4 regions of the Roseovarius sp. MMSF_3298 genome follow, and region 1 is predicted to be linked to each of the others. Evidence: riboswitches for the same ligand, from Rfam matches in the RefSeq annotation. Region 1 holds a riboswitch; each other region holds the start of a gene.
The links. A riboswitch is a leader RNA that binds a small molecule or an ion and turns the genes downstream of it on or off. The one in region 1 is predicted to bind thiamine pyrophosphate.
Positions count from the first base shown of each region.

Region 2: another riboswitch for thiamine pyrophosphate. It lies ahead of thiD (bifunctional hydroxymethylpyrimidine kinase/phosphomethylpyrimidine kinase); the one in region 1 lies ahead of RBB18_RS13065 (FAD-dependent oxidoreductase).
Region 3: another riboswitch for thiamine pyrophosphate. It lies ahead of thiB (thiamine ABC transporter substrate binding subunit); the one in region 1 lies ahead of RBB18_RS13065 (FAD-dependent oxidoreductase).
Region 4: another riboswitch for thiamine pyrophosphate. It lies ahead of thiC (phosphomethylpyrimidine synthase ThiC); the one in region 1 lies ahead of RBB18_RS13065 (FAD-dependent oxidoreductase).

Region 1 is NZ_JASHIN010000013.1:67,588-71,793, forward strand. Features, by position in the region: gene RBB18_RS13055 (thiazole synthase) at 1-707, opposite strand, end outside; gene thiS (sulfur carrier protein ThiS) at 711-908, opposite strand; gene RBB18_RS13065 (FAD-dependent oxidoreductase) at 892-1,887, opposite strand; TPP riboswitch at 1,984-2,084, opposite strand; gene RBB18_RS13070 (peptidoglycan-binding protein) at 2,325-3,377, shown strand; gene RBB18_RS13075 (exopolysaccharide biosynthesis protein) at 3,634-4,206, shown strand, end outside.
Region 2 is NZ_JASHIN010000003.1:20,575-24,780, reverse strand. Features, by position in the region: gene sseA (3-mercaptopyruvate sulfurtransferase) at 1-586, opposite strand, end outside; gene RBB18_RS03850 (hypothetical protein) at 668-958, opposite strand; gene smpB (SsrA-binding protein SmpB) at 1,056-1,532, opposite strand; TPP riboswitch at 1,775-1,863, shown strand; gene thiD (bifunctional hydroxymethylpyrimidine kinase/phosphomethylpyrimidine kinase) at 1,900-2,724, shown strand; gene RBB18_RS03835 (glycoside hydrolase) at 2,882-4,045, shown strand; gene RBB18_RS03830 (PLP-dependent aminotransferase family protein) at 4,127-4,206, shown strand, end outside.
Region 3 is NZ_JASHIN010000018.1:60,842-65,047, reverse strand. Features, by position in the region: gene RBB18_RS15850 (thiamine/thiamine pyrophosphate ABC transporter permease ThiP) at 1-990, opposite strand, end outside; gene thiB (thiamine ABC transporter substrate binding subunit) at 966-1,958, opposite strand; TPP riboswitch at 1,992-2,103, opposite strand; gene serB (phosphoserine phosphatase SerB) at 2,383-3,255, opposite strand; gene RBB18_RS15835 (phosphoserine transaminase) at 3,860-4,206, shown strand, end outside.
Region 4 is NZ_JASHIN010000002.1:327,967-332,172, reverse strand. Features, by position in the region: gene RBB18_RS03615 (hypothetical protein) at 1-307, opposite strand, end outside; gene RBB18_RS03610 (cytochrome c biogenesis CcdA family protein) at 372-1,124, opposite strand; gene RBB18_RS03605 (sulfurtransferase TusA family protein) at 1,229-1,456, shown strand; gene RBB18_RS03600 (phasin family protein) at 1,653-2,018, shown strand; TPP riboswitch at 2,081-2,201, shown strand; gene thiC (phosphomethylpyrimidine synthase ThiC) at 2,309-4,108, shown strand.

The sequences.
Region 1 (4,206 bases):
TCGGCGGATTGGGCGAGTTTCCCGGCCTTGAGGGCAAGAGCGAAGGCTTCGGCCATCGCCGCCGGGTCGCCCGCCTTGGCCACGGCGGTGTTGAGGAGGATGGCGTCATAGCCCAGCTCCATCGCGGTCGTTGCCTGCGAGGGCAGACCCAGACCTGCGTCGATCACCAGCGGCACGTCGGGGAAATGCGCCCGCAGCGCGCGCAGGCCGAAGATGTTGTTCAGGCCCAGACCCGAGCCGATGGGCGAGCCCCAGGGCATCAGCACTTCGCAACCGGCGTCGAGCAGGCGGTCCGCCACGACGAGATCCTCGGTGGTGTAGGGAAAAACCTGGAAGCCGTCCTCGGTCAGGATGCGCGCGGCCTCGACCAGGCCGAACACATCGGGTTGCAGGGTGTCTTCCTCGCCGATGACCTCCAGCTTGATCCAGGGCGTGTCGAACACCTCGCGCGCCATGTGTGCGGTGGTCACGGCTTCCTTGACGCTGTGGCAGCCAGCGGTGTTGGGCAGGATATGCACGCCGAGATCGCGGATCAGGTTCCAGAAATCCTGGCCTGCGCGGTCCTGCCCGCTTTCGCGGCGCAGGGACACGGTGGCGACGCTGGCACCGCTGCGCCGGAACGCCTCGGCCAGGATGGCGGGTGAGGGGTATTGCGCGGTGCCCAGCATGAAGCCGTTGGCAAGCGTGGTGCCGTAAAAGTTGCGCATGGCTCAGCCGCCCTGCATGGGGGCCAGCACTTCGATGCTGTCGCCCTCGGCAAGCGCGTGGTCGGCGCGCAAAGGCGCGGGCACGAACGTGCCGTTGACGGCTGTCGCCACCTTGGCCTCGCCGTAGCCCCGGGCCGTAAGAAGGTCGGCCAAGGTGGCGACCTCGGCGTCCACGGATGTGCCGTTAAGCTGCAATCTCATCGGAAACCTCCGGTGTCTTGTCGTGAAGGATCAGGTCCGCGACCATGCGCGCGAGGGCGGGCGCCAGCAGGAAGCCGTGGCGGTAAAGCCCGTTGGCGCGGATCAGGTTGCCGTCGCGGCGGATGCGGGGCAGGTTGTCGGGAAAGGCCGGGCGGCTGTCGACGCCGATCTCGACCACTTCGGCCTCGCCGAAGGCCGGGTTTAGCGCGTAGGCCGTGCTGAGCAGTTCCAGCATGGCGCGGGCGGTGACGTGGCGCCCGGCGCGGCCCTCAACCATCGTGGCACCCAGCATGAACATCCCGTCGCCGCGCGGCACGATGTAGATCGGCACGCGGGGGTGCAGTACGCGGATCGGACGCGACAGGGTCACGTCGGGGCAGGAGAGGATCAGCATCTCGCCCTTCACGCCGCGCAGATCGGGCAGGGCGTCGCGCGCGGCAAAGCCGCGGCAGTCAACCGTCAGGCCCTGTGTCGCAAGGGCGTCGGGATCGGCTTCTTGTTGCCGGAAGGTGGCACCGTCGGCGATCAGACTGTCGCGAAGCGCGTCCAGTGCCGCGCGGGGGGCAAGATGCGCCTCATTCTCGAAATGAAGCCCGCGTGTGAAGCGGGTGCCGAGGTCGGGTTCCAGCTCGGTGATCTGGGGGCCGGTAAGGGGGCGGTGGCCGGTCGTCAGGCGGGCAAAGCGCGCAAGGTCGGCGCGGTCGCGCCCGGGCGAGACCACGAGAGAGCCGCGCCGCTGGACGCAATCTGTCTGCGCGGCCCACCAATCGGCGGCCTCGGCCCCAAGGCGCACGACCGGCTCCTCGGCGCTTTCGCCTTCACAGTTGGGGGCGAGCATGCCGCCGGCCCACCATGAGCAGGCATGCGAGCCGGGTGTGGCGTGGCGATCTATCAGCGTCACCTCGGCGCCGCGATCGAGAAGCGTGCGGGCCACGCAGAGACCGGCGACACCGGCCCCTATGACGGTCACCGCGGTCATGCGGACCCCGAAAGGCTGGGTGTTTTCGAAAGCCGATTCACTGGTGCGTCTCCATGTCTTGGGGCGTACCAACGTAAGAATGAGCCTGTGCCTTGGTTGCACCCTCTACCCGTTCCCTACGCCGGTATTGCCCGGATCAGGTTCGACGGGTCGGTGCGCGCACCTCTCAGCCCTGTTGGGCCCCCCGACGGATGAATTCATGGCCCCCGCATATGGTGCTGCTTGGGGCGTCGTGTTGGCCCATTGATAGATCAGCTGTGCGGCTGCTGCAACGGGTGATGCCGAAACTGGCGAGGTCCGGCAGGCGGTGGGCCTGATGCGTTGGCATTGGCAGGTGGCACTGTGCCGCCGCCGGGTTGGCTGATTTTCGCGCCCCGCCTTGACCTTTTGTCGGTCGCACGCCTTATTCTGCGAAAGGTTTCATGGAGGATGATGTCGTGAAAGGCGCACGCGGTACATTGAATTGTCGAGGCCGGGCCGTGATTTCGGTCTGCGCGGTGCTGCTGTTTTCGGCAGGCAGCGCGACGGGACAGACGCAAGGCACCGAGCCGCTGCCGGAGCCGCCAGCGACGACCACCACGCCGCTGGATGAGCCGGTGGTGGACGGGCAAGGGAGTGACGGGAGCGGCGTGACAGGCTCCGATGCGGATCGCGCCGACCCCGCCGCCGGTGCGGCGGATGGCGAGGACCGTGAACCAACGGCCCAAGTGCCGCCGAGAGATGTATTGCCAGAGCCGGTGACGCCCCAGGCAGACTCCGCCCAGACCGACGCCTCGCCGGGGAACGACATGCCCGAGGCGGCACCGCCGCTTCGGGAGCAGATCGCCGCCTGCTTCCAAGCCACTTCGGAGACCCAGAGCGACGAAGACGTTACCATAAGCTTCGTTCTGGACAGCGCGGGGCTGCTGGTGGGAATACCCCGGCATGTGGGCGACGAGGCGCAGTCGGCAGTCCAGCGGCGGCTGTTTCTGGATGCCGCCGTGGCTCTGGAAGAGTGCGCGCCCTATTCGGTAAGCGGGACCGAAACCACCTATGAGGCCACGTTTTCGACCACGACGGTGGGCGAGATCACCATCGTGGCGTCTGAACCGCTTGCGACGGAGCCGGAGGACCTTGGGACGGCGCGGGTGGCTCCCTCGGCACTCGCCACCGAAGAGAAAGAGGCCGCGCTGGAGCTGTCGCGCAGCGAACGGCAAGAAATCCAGAACCGGTTGCGTCTGGTCGCGCATGATCCGGGCGGGGCTGACGGCGTGTTCGGCCCGAACACCCGCACGGCTATCTCTGCGTGGCAGACGGAACAGGGCTTTCCGGCCAGCGGATATCTCGACGACCTGCAAATCACCGCCCTGCGCGAGCAAAGCGAGACCGAGTACCAGGCATATCTGCAAAGCCAGCCGAAGCCAGAGCCCGAGCGCAATGGCGAGCGCGTGCGGGTATGCAAGCGTGGCGTGTTCGGCGTGCTTTACGATTGCCGGTTTGTCTGGCGTTGAGCGTCTTGATCAATCGGAGACTCTGAGCGCTGGGCACAAGCCGTCACGCGGGCCGGGGTGCTGGGCAGAAAACGACGGATGGGCAGCCATTCGCGGGAACCTATCCAAGGCATCGACGTTGTATCTGCGATACAAGAAGGTCGAAGATGCATCACAGACAATACGCGAGACTTCCTGAACCGGGACCGTGCCCCGGACCCGGTGGTGCGGTCGGCAGATTCGTCAGCGGGCAAGACCCGTCGGGAATGCGCGCGACATGAGGCGCCCGGCCGAGTCACAGACATTCCATCCTTTGACCGACGTGATTTCCCGAATTCGCTCGGTGGCTGACCAGCCCGAGGTGTCGGTCGGCAGGATCTTGGAGGCCGCAGGTCAGGCCGGGGTGCTGCCCCTGATCTTCGTGCCGGCGCTTATCGCGGCGACGCCGCTTTCAGGGATACCGGGTGTGTCGATGGTGTGCGGCGTGCTGATCGCGCTTTTCTCTGCCGAGTTGATCCTGGGGATGAAGGAATTTTATCTGCCGGACCGGTTGAAGCGTAAGACCATAGACGGCAACAAGCTTGACCATGCGATGGCGCGGATCACACCGATGATGGAGTGGGTCGAGCGCCATACTGGCCAACGCCTGTCATTCCTGTTTCACCGCCCGCTGCTTTGGGTGCCGCAGGGGATCTGCCTGCTGAGCGGGATGGCAATGCCGTTTCTTGAGTTCATTCCGTTCTCGGGATCGATCGCGGCCACGGGCGTTTGCCTGCTGGTGATGGCGATGCTGACCCGCGACGGCGTGGTGTTCCTGTTTGCGATGCTGCCCTATGCGGTCGGCGCGTGG
Region 2 (4,206 bases), on a different contig from region 1:
CGGCCCGCAGCCCTTCGCGCGGCTCAGGCTCGTCACCCCGGAACCGGCCGGGCGCACGGGCGTCGAGGATGGTGTAGTCGCCCAGCTTGGAGGCGGAAGCGACCTGTGTGACATCCTTGACCCGGTGCGCTTCGCGCCGGACGGTCATGTGCCGGTCCCGGATCATCGGGGGCAGGTCCTCGGTCGGGCGGCCCTCGGCCAGCCACTTGGGCAGGCCACCATCCAGGACGGCCACGTCGTATTGTCCCATCAGGCGGAATAGCCACCACACGCGGGCCGCCGAGAAGAGGCCATGGGTGTCGTAGACCACCACCTGGTGACCGTCGCCCACGCCCATCTGGCGCATGCGCGACATGAACTTTTCCACTGGAGGCGCCATGTGCGGCAGGTCGGAACGATGGTCGGAAATATCGTCGATATCGAAGAACCGGGCGCCGGGGATGTGCGCCTGATCGTATTCCGCCTTTGCATCGCGGTCGATGCCCGGCAGGAAGTAGGTTGCGTCAAGGACCCGCAGGTCAGGATCATTGAGATGCGCCGCCAGCCAATCGGTGGATACCAGTGTTTTCGGATCGTCGTTTGCCATGACAGCCCCCTGAAACCATTGCCATTGACGTAGCGCGGGACGCGGGACAGTGCAAGCGGACGGGGTGTGCTGTTCCCTGGGTCAGCGGGTCAACAGATTGCGCAGCAGGCCAGCGGCCAGAAGGCATGCGCCGCCGCCAAGTGCGCCCGCGGCCAGTTGCGTCGTCAGTGCCGTGGGGTCGAGCGCCACGCTGTCGGGCGCGGTTTGCGCAAGGCCGCCAAAGCCCAGCAAACCAAGGGCGTGGCTGCCAAGAGCGCCGCCGAGAACACCGGCACCAGAATTGATCAGAACGCCCACGTTCAGGCGGGGCACGAGGCCGCCGGCGATGTTGCCGCCGATGGCGCCGGCAATGAGGCTGATCAGTAAGTCCATGCTTCCCGCTCCCCCGTGCTATCCCGCGCTGTGCGCCCGGAACGAGGGAGAATATAGCAAAAGCGGCGGCACCCGCAGAGGGTGTAATCCGAGACGCCTACATACCGTGGCGCAAAAGCCGCTGCTTCTGGCGGTTCCAGTCGCGCTTGGCCTCGGTCTGGCGCTTGTCGGTGTTCTTCTTGCCCTTGGCGATGCCGATCTTGATCTTGGCGATGCCGCGGTCGTTGAAGTACATCACCAACGGCACGAGGGTCATGCCCTTGCGCTGGGTCTCGTTCCACAGACGCGCCATTTCCTTGCGCGAAACCAAGAGCTTGCGGCGGCGCCGGTCCTCGTGGCCGAAAGGCACGGCCTGTTCGTAGGGTGCGATGTAGCTGTTGACCAGCCACAGCTCGCCATCCTCGACCGCGGCATAGCTTTCAGCGATGTTGGAGGTCTTCTGGCGTAGGGATTTGACCTCGGACCCTGCGAGCACCATGCCGCATTCCAGATCGTCCTCGATGGCATAGTCGTGCCGCGCCTTGCGGTTCTCGGCGACGACCTTGTAGTTTGGATTGATCTTGGGCTTGACCATGTCGATTTCTGCCTTCCGGGCGGTGCAAGAGAGCAAGATAGCCCCTGTGGCGAAGGCTTCCAACCCCCTGAAGCGAATCGAAAGGTTAACGGGACCCGAGAAGGCGAATCCGAACGTCGGTATCACGTCGGTATTCAAGTGGTATTGCGACGGTGCGGTTTTTTGCAGGTGGCCGGATCAACGGAGCGTGCGTTGCGCCGGCGCGGTTGCGGTTGACAGGCGGGCCACTGCGCCTATCGTTCGGCACAAGCCAGGGGCGCCTTCGGGCTGAGATGCACCCTTTGAACCTGACCCAGATCATGCTGGCGGAGGAAGGCGCGACCGGAGCCGGTCGGACCCAGCCTTTCGACGCCGCGAAAGGAGCCGGATGACCCCCGACACAAGGAACACAGCCAAGGGCCGGATCGCCAACATCCTGTCGGTCGCGGGCTCGGACCCGTCGGGCGGTGCGGGCGTGCAGGCCGATCTCAAGGCGATCTCGGCGAACGGAGCCTACGGGATGGCGGCGCTGACGGCGTTGACGGCGCAGAACACCCAAGGCGTGCAGGGCGTGCATCTGGTGCCGCCGGACTTCGTGGCCGACCAGATCCGGGTGGTAGCCGAGGACGTGCGGATCGACGCGGTGAAGATCGGGATGATCGCCACGGCAGAGATCGCCCGGGCGGTGGCGGACGCCTTGCCGGACGTGCCGGTGGTGCTGGACCCGGTGATGGTGGCGAAGGGAGGCGCATCGCTCCTGGCCGAGGACGCGGTGGTGGCGCTGCGCGAGGCGCTGGTGCCGAAGGCGGCGGTGATCACGCCGAACCTGCCGGAGGCGGCGGCGTTGCTGGGCTGCGCCGAGGCGGCGACGCGGGAAGCGATGGCAGAACAGGCGCAGTCGCTGCGGGCGCTGGGCTGTGGCGCGGTGCTGCTGAAGGGTGGGCACCTGGAGGGCGAGGACAGCCCGGACGTGCTGGCCGATGCGGACGGTGTGCATTGGTTCGAGGGCACGCGGGTGGCGACGCGGAACACCCACGGTACGGGATGCACCCTGTCGGCTGCGCTGGCGGCCCGGATCGGGAGGGCAGAACCTCTGCCCGAGGCGGTGGCCGAGGCCAAGGCCTATGTCGCGCGGGCGATTGCCGGGGCCGGGGCGCTGGATGTCGGGTCCGGGCATGGACCGACGCATCATTTCGCCGGGTTATGGGCGTGACCTTCGTATCGGCCGCTTCCTGCCCCGGACCTGATCCGGGGCCTCTTGCCCGATGGGAAAAAGACCGTCTTTGACGGATCGGGATCGGCCGGTTCCCGCTCTCGGGAATCGCGGCGGGACGTGGTAGGCTCCGCCAAACCAAGCGGAGCCCTCTGCCATGTCTTCCCCCAGTGTCAGCCTCCTTGTCGGCACCACAAAGGGTGCCTTTATCCTGTCCGCAGACGCGGGCCGCGACTGTTGGGACGTCACCGGCCCGCATTGCGACGGCTGGTGCATCAACCACATGGCGGGCGATCCCCACAGCGGCACGATCTGGGCTGGGGGTGGCGGTGCGTTTTACGGGGCGGGCGTGTGGCGGTCCGAGGATCGGGGCCGGTCCTGGACGCTGGAGCGCCTGACGCGGGGGCAGATGGACGACTGGGCGGCGAACGATCCGGGCTTTGCCGAGATGATCGGCTGGACCGACGCGCCGCTGCCGTTCGACGACGCCTTTGAACAGGTCTGGTCGCTGGGGTTCGCACACGGGACGCTGTATGCCGGGACGAAGCCCGCGACCCTGCTGAAGAGCACGGATCACGGTCGGACATGGCGCCAGGTCGATGCACTGACCGAGCATCCATCGGCGAAGGACTGGAACCCCGGGGCCGCGGGGCTTGTCCTGCACTCGATCGTGTTCGACCCCGGCGCGCCTCAAAAGCAGTGGATCGGGATTTCCGCCGCGGGGGTCTTTGCCACCGAGGATGGCGGGGCGAGCTGGGAGCGGCGCAACCGGCTGTCCAATACCGAGGCCTGCGGCGCGCATGACCATCCCGCCGCCCCGAGCGGCGGAGAGACCGGGCATTGCGTGCATAACATCATGCGCGCGCCGGGCGATGCGGACCTGCTTTATCAGCAGAACCATCACGGCGTCTGGCGGTCGTCTGATGGCGGGCGGTCGTGGGACGATATCACGCCGGGCCTGCCCTCGACCTTCGGCTTTCCGATCCGGGTGCATCCGCGCGACCCGCGCACGATCTGGACGCTGCCGCTGAATGGCGACATGGCGGGGCGGTATCCGCCCGATGCGGCCTGCGCGGTCTGGCGGTCGCGCGACGGGGGCGAGACGTGGGCGGCGCTGCGCGAGGGGTTGCCGCAGGAGAACTGCTTTTTCACCGTGCTGCGGCAGGCCATGGCGGGGGACACGCTGGATGCGCCGGGGCTGTATTTCGGGACCAATTCGGGGTCTGTCTTTGCCAGCCTTGACGAGGGCGACAGCTGGCGCGAGATTGCGCGGCACATGCCCACCATCCTGTCGGTCGAGGCGTTTGCGCCTGCCGACTGAGCGCGCAGGACGGGAATTGAACAGACGTTCATTTTCCTTTATGCACGCCCCGACCCCTTGCACGACTTCGGGAGACAGCCGATGCCCCAGCGCCCCGCCTTTGCCAAATGGCTTGACGACACCAACGACGTGACCGCCACTTTCCTGGCCGCCGGGCGCAT
Region 3 (4,206 bases), on a different contig from region 1:
GAGCGCCGCGACCCAGAGCGAGGTGAGCGCGGCGGTCCAGACCTGGCCTGGCATGTCGGCGAAGCCGGGCAGGCCGGACAGAGCGATGGCCATGAGCGGCACGAGCAGGAAGACTGCCGCGACACCTATGAACAGCGCGTCAATGCACCGTGCGGTGGTCGTTTTTCCGTCGAACCGGCGCAAGCCGCGGTCGAGACCGGAGCCGAACCCTTCGCCGCGCGCCAGCCAGAGGGCGATGCCACCGGCGAAAACCGTCAGGCCAAGCTGCACGGCGGACAGGAGCGCGGCCCGCCCAAGATCGAAGTCAAACCTGAACGCCTGGTAAATGGCGAGTTCTATCGTGGTGGCCCGCGGCCCGCCGCCGAGGGTGAGCGCGACGGCAAAGCTGGTGAGACAGATGGCGAAGATCACGGTGAAGGCGCCGGGGACAAGGCGCAGGAGCATGGGCAGTTCGATCACCCGGAACATCGACCAGCCGTCGATGCCCAGGAGGGCGGCGAGACGGAAACGCTCGGCGGGAATTTCCTGCCAGCCCTGCAGGAGAAGGCGGGTGGCCAAGGGCAGGTTGAAGAACACGTGGGCGAGGACGACGCCGTGCAACCCGTAGATCTGCACCGGGGGCAGGCCGAGCGTGCCCAGGGCCGCGCTGACCCAGCCGCCACGGCCGAAGACCTCGATCAGGCCCAGAACGGCGACGATCACCGGCAGGATGAACGGCGCGCCCAGAAGGGCGATCAGCAGGCTGCGGCCCCGGAACCGGCGGCGGGCGAGGGCGCGGGCGACGGGGATGGCCAGCAGCACGGAAAACAAGGCCGAGAGGGTGGCCTGTACCAGCGTGAAGCGCAGGGCGGCCCAGTCGGCGGCGTTGAAGCCGCGCCCGGTTTCGGCGCGCAGGGCGACGGCCAGCAGCGCCCCGAAGATGAGCGCCGCCACGAGGGCGGCGGCGCTCCATCCCGGTCTGGCGCTTAGCGGCTGAGCGCGTTCAGCCATTCATCGAGCGCGGCATCGCGGGTGGCGGCGGCTTCTTCGGCGCTGAGAAGCAGGGATTTCTCTGGTTGGATCAGGGTGTCGAATCCTTGGGGCAGGCCGTCCTCGAGCTCCTTGGCGGGGTACATCCAGTTGGTCGTCGGGATAACGGACTGGAAGTCCTGGGTCAGCATGAACGCGAGGAACTGGTCGGCCAGTTCGGGTTGGTCGGTGGAGGCCAGTTTTCCGGCCACTTCCACCTGCATGTAATGGCCCTCGTCGAAGGCGGCGGCGGTCTTGCTGTCGTCCTCTTCGGCGATCAGGTGGTATGCGGGCGATGTGGTGTAGGAGAGCACCATGTCGGCCTCGCCTTCGAGAAAGAGCCCGTAGGCTTCGGTCCAGCCCTTGGTGACGGTGACGATGTTGTCCGAAAGCCCCTCCCAGATTTGCGGGGCCTCGTCGCCATGGGCGGTCTTGACCCACATCAGCAGACCGAGACCGGGGGTGGAAGAGCGCGGATCCTGGATGACGATGGAGGTGTCGCTGTCGGCCAGAGCCTTGAAATTGCTGGGCGCGTCCATGTCCTTGTCGTGGACGAAGGCGAAATAGCCCCAGTCGTAGGGCAGGAAAACCGGGTCGTCCCAGGTGATCGGCAGATCGAGGTCCGGGGACTGGCCGTGCTCGGCGAAAAGGCCGGTGTCCTTGGCCGCGGCGATCAGGTTTGTGTCGAGGCCGAGGACGATGTCGGCATCGGTATTCTGTCCCTCCAGCCGGACGCGGGCGAGAAGGGCCGCGCCGTCCTCGACGCCGACGAGGTTGAGGTCGCAGTTGCAGTTGGCCTCGAACGCCTCTTCGATCTGCGGGCCGGGGCCCCAGTCGGCGACGAAGCTGTCATAAGTGTAGACGGTCAGTTCGGGCGTCCCGCTTGAGTCCTGCGCCATCGCGGACGTGGCGGTGAGCAGACATCCCGCAGTGAAAACAAGGCGTTTCATGGCATCCTCCCTTTCGGCAGAAGGGGCGGCGCGATGCGGGTGCATGACCTTCCCTCCGCCGGTGTCAGCCGGTTCAGGTTCAACGGGTTTGCTATGTGCATCTCAGTCGCCGTGTCTGGGCCGGTCGACACCCCGAGGTTTCAACAGGAACGTAGGGGCAAGCCGGGGAAGGGACAAGGTGAATTGGCGAATCGGAAGGTTAATGCTGCCGGAAGGCCCGAAATGACGTCGGTATCGCGTCGGTATTCGGGTGGTATGGCAACGGTGCCGGTGAAGTGGAGGGCCGGGTAAACGCGCCGCGCGGGGATGCGGCGGATGAGGAACAGGTCAGCGACTGGTGAGAGGCGGCGAGGTCCCGGGGCGAGCCCGGGACGGGGTGCGCCAGGTTTCGTCGCCGAGACGTGCGCGTGGGCTTTTGCCCACTCTACAGGATCTGGAAATCGTTGCGGTCGTAGCCTTGCAGGTAGAGCAGCGCGGTGAGGTCGCCGTGGTTGATGCGCAGATCGCATTCGGCGGCGACGGAGGGCTTGGCGTGGAGCGCGACGCCGCTGCCGGCGCGGGCGAGCATGCCGAGGTCGTTGGCCCCGTCGCCCACCGCCAGCACGTCGATGTCCGAGATGTTGAGGCGGGTGGTGATATCGGCGAGCGCCTGCACCTTGGCCTCGCGCCCGAGGATGGGGCGGGCGACGTCGCCGGTGAGCTTGCCGTTCTCGACAAGCAGCGTGTTGGCGCGGTTCTCGTCGAAGCCGAGAAGCGTGGCGATATGCGAGGTGAAGGCGGTGAAGCCGCCCGAGACGAGGGCGGTATAGGCCCCGTGGGCCTTCATCGTGGCCAGCAGGGTGGCGCCGCCGGGCATGAGGGTGATGCGGGTGTCGAGGACCTCGGTAATGACGTCTTCGGGGAGGTCTTTGAGCAGTGCGACGCGTTCCAGAAGGGCGCCTTCGAAGTCGAGCTCGCCGTTCATGGCGCGGGCGGTGATGTCTTTCACATGAGCGCCGACGCCGGCCTCGTCGGCGAGTTCGTCGATGCATTCCTGGCAGATCATGGTGCTGTCCATGTCGGCCAAAAGCATGCGCTTGCGGCGGTTTTCCGACGGTTGGACGACAAGGTCGGTGCGCAGGGTTTGCAGGTTGTCCCAGACCTCCCACTGGTTGTCGGGGAGCGCGGCCATGTCGAACTCCGCCGCCTCGTCGGGCGCGAGCCAGCGGGCGTCGAACCCGCCCCAGGCGTTGCGCAAGTTTTCGACCAGTGCCGGGTCGAGCGTGCCCGGAGGGGCGATGAGGGTTGTGGTGAACATGGGGCGTCTCCGCTTTGCGCTTGGGATGCGGCATAGCGCAGGTTGGTGCGGGGTTCTAGGTGGGGGCCGCGCGACTCCATCGCGATCTCTACTGCGTTGGTCGAGTGTCGTCAGCGTATGTCGACGGATTCGTTGGGCAGTGGACCGCTTGCGAAGTAACGCCCTAGTAAGCGGCCATATTGTTGTGTATCGCCATATACGTTGCCAACCCGCAGAGGATCAACGATAGCCCGATCACGGTCCATACAAGGATTCTCGACGACAAACTGGTCCCGGCGCGTTTCTGCACGAAGGTTATCAATTGCCCCAGAATGATCTCCACTGTGGCGTCCTCATTCAGCCGATGTTTTGATGCCCATTTAGCTTCATTGTAGTAAGCAGGCTGCGGTGCGATTCAACCATTAAGCGCAATTCGTGGGTCACTCGCGCAGTATGAAAGCCTCTCTTGACGAAGTTTCCGATGATAGCCGCCGGGGTCGCTTTCGGACCGCAAACCGCCGCGCCTTGGCGATTTTCCCTCTTGCGGGGCCGGTGCGGCCAGCGTAATCCAAAAGGTGGGACACCCCTCCCCAACGAGGGGCGCTTATCTGGAAGGATAGCAGCAATGGCTATTGAGACACCCGGCACGCGGCCGGACACGAAACCTGTCGCCGTTCCGGCGAATCCGCGTTTTTCCTCCGGCCCCTGTGCCAAACCCCCCGTTTTCGACCTGAGCAAGCTTGCCGATGCCCCGCTGGGCCGGTCGCACCGCGCCGCCGTGGGCAAGGCCAAGCTGAAGGCCGCGATTGACGGCACGCGCGAAGTGCTGGGGATTCCCGACGATTACAAGGTCGGCATCGTCCCGGCGTCAGACACAGGCGCGGTCGAGATGGCGATGTGGAGCCTTCTGGGCGAACGCAAGGTCGAGATGCTGGCCTGGGAAAGCTTTGGTGCGGGCTGGGTCACGGATGC
Region 4 (4,206 bases), on a different contig from region 1:
CGGTGCGGATGAGTTGCAGGTAGGTGCCGGCGATGCCGCGCTCCATGCTGTCGCGGACGATGTCGGACCAGACCAGCACGTCGAACTCGGTATGGACTGCCTGGCCCTCTATGGTCGCGTCTACCTGCCAGCCGTAGCGGCCTTGAGTTTTGCGGGCCGACAGGGCGAGGTCATAGCCCGAGAGGCCCGCCTGCTCCGCGCCCTCCTTGCGGTAGAGCTCGCGGTAGCGGCGGGGATGAATGGGATCGTATCCCGGAATGTAGAACACCCGGCGACGGGTGACGGGGGCGTGGGTGGGGCTGCTCATGCCAGACCTGTCTTGGCCTCTTCTTTGCAAGAGCGTAGCCCATTATTGGGGCGAGAGTAAGACTTTAGCCGACCAGCGCGAGGGCCGGGAACATCTCGAGCAGCCAGTAGGAGAAGGCGGCGAAGCCACCCGTCAGCATCAGCAGGCCGATGGTCCAGAGGAGCAGGCCCATGATCCGCTCGATCTGGTCCATGTGGCGTTTCATCCAGTTCATCAGCCCGGTCAGGCGCGGCAGGAACGCGGCGACCAGAAGGAAGGGGATGCCGAGCCCCGCGGCATAGACCGCGAGCAGCAGCGTCCCGCGCGTGACGGAGGCTTCGGACGCCGCCAGAGACAGGATCGCGCCCAGCTGCGGCCCGATGCAGGGCGTCCAGCCGAAGGCGAAGGCGAGGCCGAGGATATAGGCCCCGAACGTGGTGCCGCCCTTGTCGCCCACGTCGAGGCGCGCCTCGCGGTCCATGATGCCGATGCGGAAGATGCCGAGGAAATGCAGGCCGAAGATCATGACGATGAGGCCGGCGGCGGTGTTGAAGTAATCCTGGTATTGCAGAAAGGCGCGGCCAAAGGTCGAGGCCGCAAAACCGAGGAACAGGAAAACGGTCGACAGGCCCAGCACGAAGAAAAGCGCGGGCAGGATCGCCTTATTGCGCGTGCGGCGCTCGGACTGGAGGTCGGTCACGGTGACGCCGCTCATGTAGGCCAGGTAGGGCGGCACTATGGGCAGCACGCAGGGGCTGAGAAACGAGAAAACGCCGGCCACGAGCGCGATGGCCATGGCGGGGATCAGGGTGGCGTCTATGAGATCGATTCCGAACATGCCTTTCGTCTAGTGCAAAACGCGGAGGGCGTCACGCGGCGCGGCGTCACAGCGCGGTCACATCTCGGTGGACAGGCTGTAACGGTTGGACTACCTCCGGTCGCATGAGCGAACCTGAGACCATCGACGCCGTGGGGCTCTTGTGCCCCCTGCCCGTGCTGAAGCTGCGCAAACGGATGAAGCCGCTGGCCAGTGGTGATGTGATCGTGCTGCGGGCGGATGACCCGGCGGCGGTGATCGACGTGCCGCATTTCTGTGCCGAGGCGGGGCACGAACTGATCGAGACGGTCGAGGACGGGGTGGTGACGCTTTACCGGGTGCGCAAGGGCTGAGGCGCACGGGGGTGCGACAACGGCGCGAGGGACAGCAGGCCGGTTGCGCTGTACCTCGGATGAGCCACGTCATATAATTATTACCGTCCCGAATGGCGCAAGGCGCGTGTTTCGGTGTGTTGTGCCAGATCGGAAGACGTTCCCGCAAAGACCGCCCCGCCGCGGGCTTTGCCGAAGCTCGTAAGGAGTGGCGCAGATGGCCAGATCTACGAAGAAAACAACCGAAACCCCGGACACGACTTACCAGGCCAATGCCGGCATGGTGGCCGCGATGGCGGCGTTCAGCCCGGTGGCGATGACAGCATGGTTCGACATGGTTCAGGAAAGCATGCGCTTCATGTCCGAACGGCTGGAGAAGGATCTGGAGGCGCAACGCGCGATGCTGGCCTGCAAGACGCCGCAGGAGCTGATGCAGGTTCAAAGCGATTTCATGAAGAAGGCGTTCACGGACTATACCGAAGAAACGCGGCGGATGATGGAGATGATGGGCGTTGCGATGAAGGTGGATATCAAGGACACCGCCCCGACGACCCGGCGCAATTACGACGATGTGCCGGTCTGATCCGCACCGCCCGAGACTTTTCCCGATTGGCCGTTGAAATGACGGCGGCGCTTCGCTAGCCTGCGCTTACGCAGGGGGGTCCCGCCCAGGGGACTGAGAGGCTGACAGGGCATATGCCCGGTGACGCGACCCTTTGAACCTGACCCAGTTGACACTGGCGTAGGAAGCTAGGATCGCATTCCCGGACGTCCGGGCACTGTTTTCCGAAGACGGGGCGCATCGCCCCCGCGTTTCCCTCAAGCCACGCCTCATCTGGTGTCTTTTCGAGTAACCGCTTGAGGAGCGCCAAAATGAACGTACCCAATCCCAAGATCACCACGGGCGAGCTGCCCGCGTCACGCAAGATCTACGTGAAAGGCACGCAACACCCCGATATCCGCGTGCCGATGCGCGAGATTTCCGTGCATCCCACGTCCGGCGAAGAGCCCCTGCCCGTCTATGACAGTTCAGGAGCCTATACCGACCCGAACGTGTTGACCGATATCCGCGAGGGCCTGCCCCGCCTGCGCCGCGAGTGGATCGAGGCGCGCGGCGATGTCGAGGAATACGAGGGCCGTCATGTAAAGCCCGAGGATAACGGTTTCGTCGAAGGCGACCGCCTGACGCCGGAATTTCCCAATATCGCCGCACCGATGCGGGCGAAAGATGGCAAGGCGGTCACGCAGCTGGCCTATGCGCGGGCGGGCGTGGTGACGCCGGAGATGGAGTTCATCGCTATTCGCGAGAACCAGATGCGCGAGGCCGTGGCCGAGGCGCGCGACGGCAATGACTGGGGCGCCAATATTCCCGACTACGTGACGCCGGAATTCGTGCGCGACGAGGTGGCGGCGGGCCGGGCGATCATCCCGGCCAACATCAACCACCCCGAATCCGAGCCGATGATCATCGGGCGCAATTTCCTGGTGAAGATCAACGCCAACATGGGCACCTCCGCCGTGACCTCCTCGATGGAAGAGGAAGTGGACAAGCTGGTCTGGGCGATCCGCTGGGGCGCGGACACGGTCATGGACCTTTCCACGGGGCGCAACATCCACAACACGCGCGAATGGATCATCCGCAATTCCCCCGTGCCGATCGGGACCGTGCCGATTTACCAGGCGCTGGAGAAGGTGAACGGCATCGCCGAGGACCTGACCTGGGAGGTGTTCCGCGACACATTGATCGAACAGGCGGAACAGGGCGTGGATTATTTCACCATCCACGCCGGCGTGCGCCTGCACATGGTGCCGATGACGGTGGACCGGGTGACAGGCATCGTGTCGCGCGGCGGGTCGATCATGGCCAAGTGGTGCCTGCATCATCACCGCGAGTCGTTCCTGTATGAGCATTTCGAGGAGATCTGCGACATTTGCCGGGCCTATGACGTGTCGTTCAGCCTTGGTGACGGGCTGCGGCCCGGGTCCATCGCGGATGCCAATGACGCGGCGCAGTTCGCCGAGCTGGAGACGCTGGGGGAACTGACCAAGATCGCCTGGGCCAAGGATTGCCAGGTGATGATCGAGGGGCCGGGCCACGTGGCCATGCACAAGATCAAGGAGAACATGGACAAGCAATTGGAGTGCTGCCACGAGGCGCCGTTCTATACGCTTGGACCGCTGACCACGGATATCGCGCCGGGGTATGACCATATCACCAGCGGGATCGGGGCGGCGATGATCGGGTGGTTCGGCTGCGCGATGCTGTGCTACGTGACGCCCAAGGAGCACCTGGGCCTGCCCGACCGGGACGACGTGAAAACAGGGGTGATCACCTACAAGATCGCGGCCCATGCCGCCGACCTGGCCAAGGGCCTGCCCGGCGCGCAGCGGCGCGACGATGCGCTGAGCCGCGCGCGGTTCGAGTTCCGCTGGGAAGATCAGTTCAACCTGTCGCTGGACCCGGAAACCGCGCGGGAGTTCCACGACCAGACCTTGCCCAAGGAAGCGCACAAGGTGGCGCATTTCTGTTCGATGTGCGGGCCGAAATTCTGCTCGATGCGGATCAGCCACGACATCCGCGCCGAGGCGCAGAAGGAAGGGATGGAAAAGATGGCCGCCAAGTTCCGCGAAGGCGGGGATTTGTACGTGCCGGTGGATGAGGCGGAGGAGTGAGCGCCGGGATCTGCCGGCGCGCATCCCGGACCTGATCCGGGATCTCTACGGTTCGAGGTCCCGGGTCAAGCCCGGGACAGCGTGTGCAAAGTCGCGTG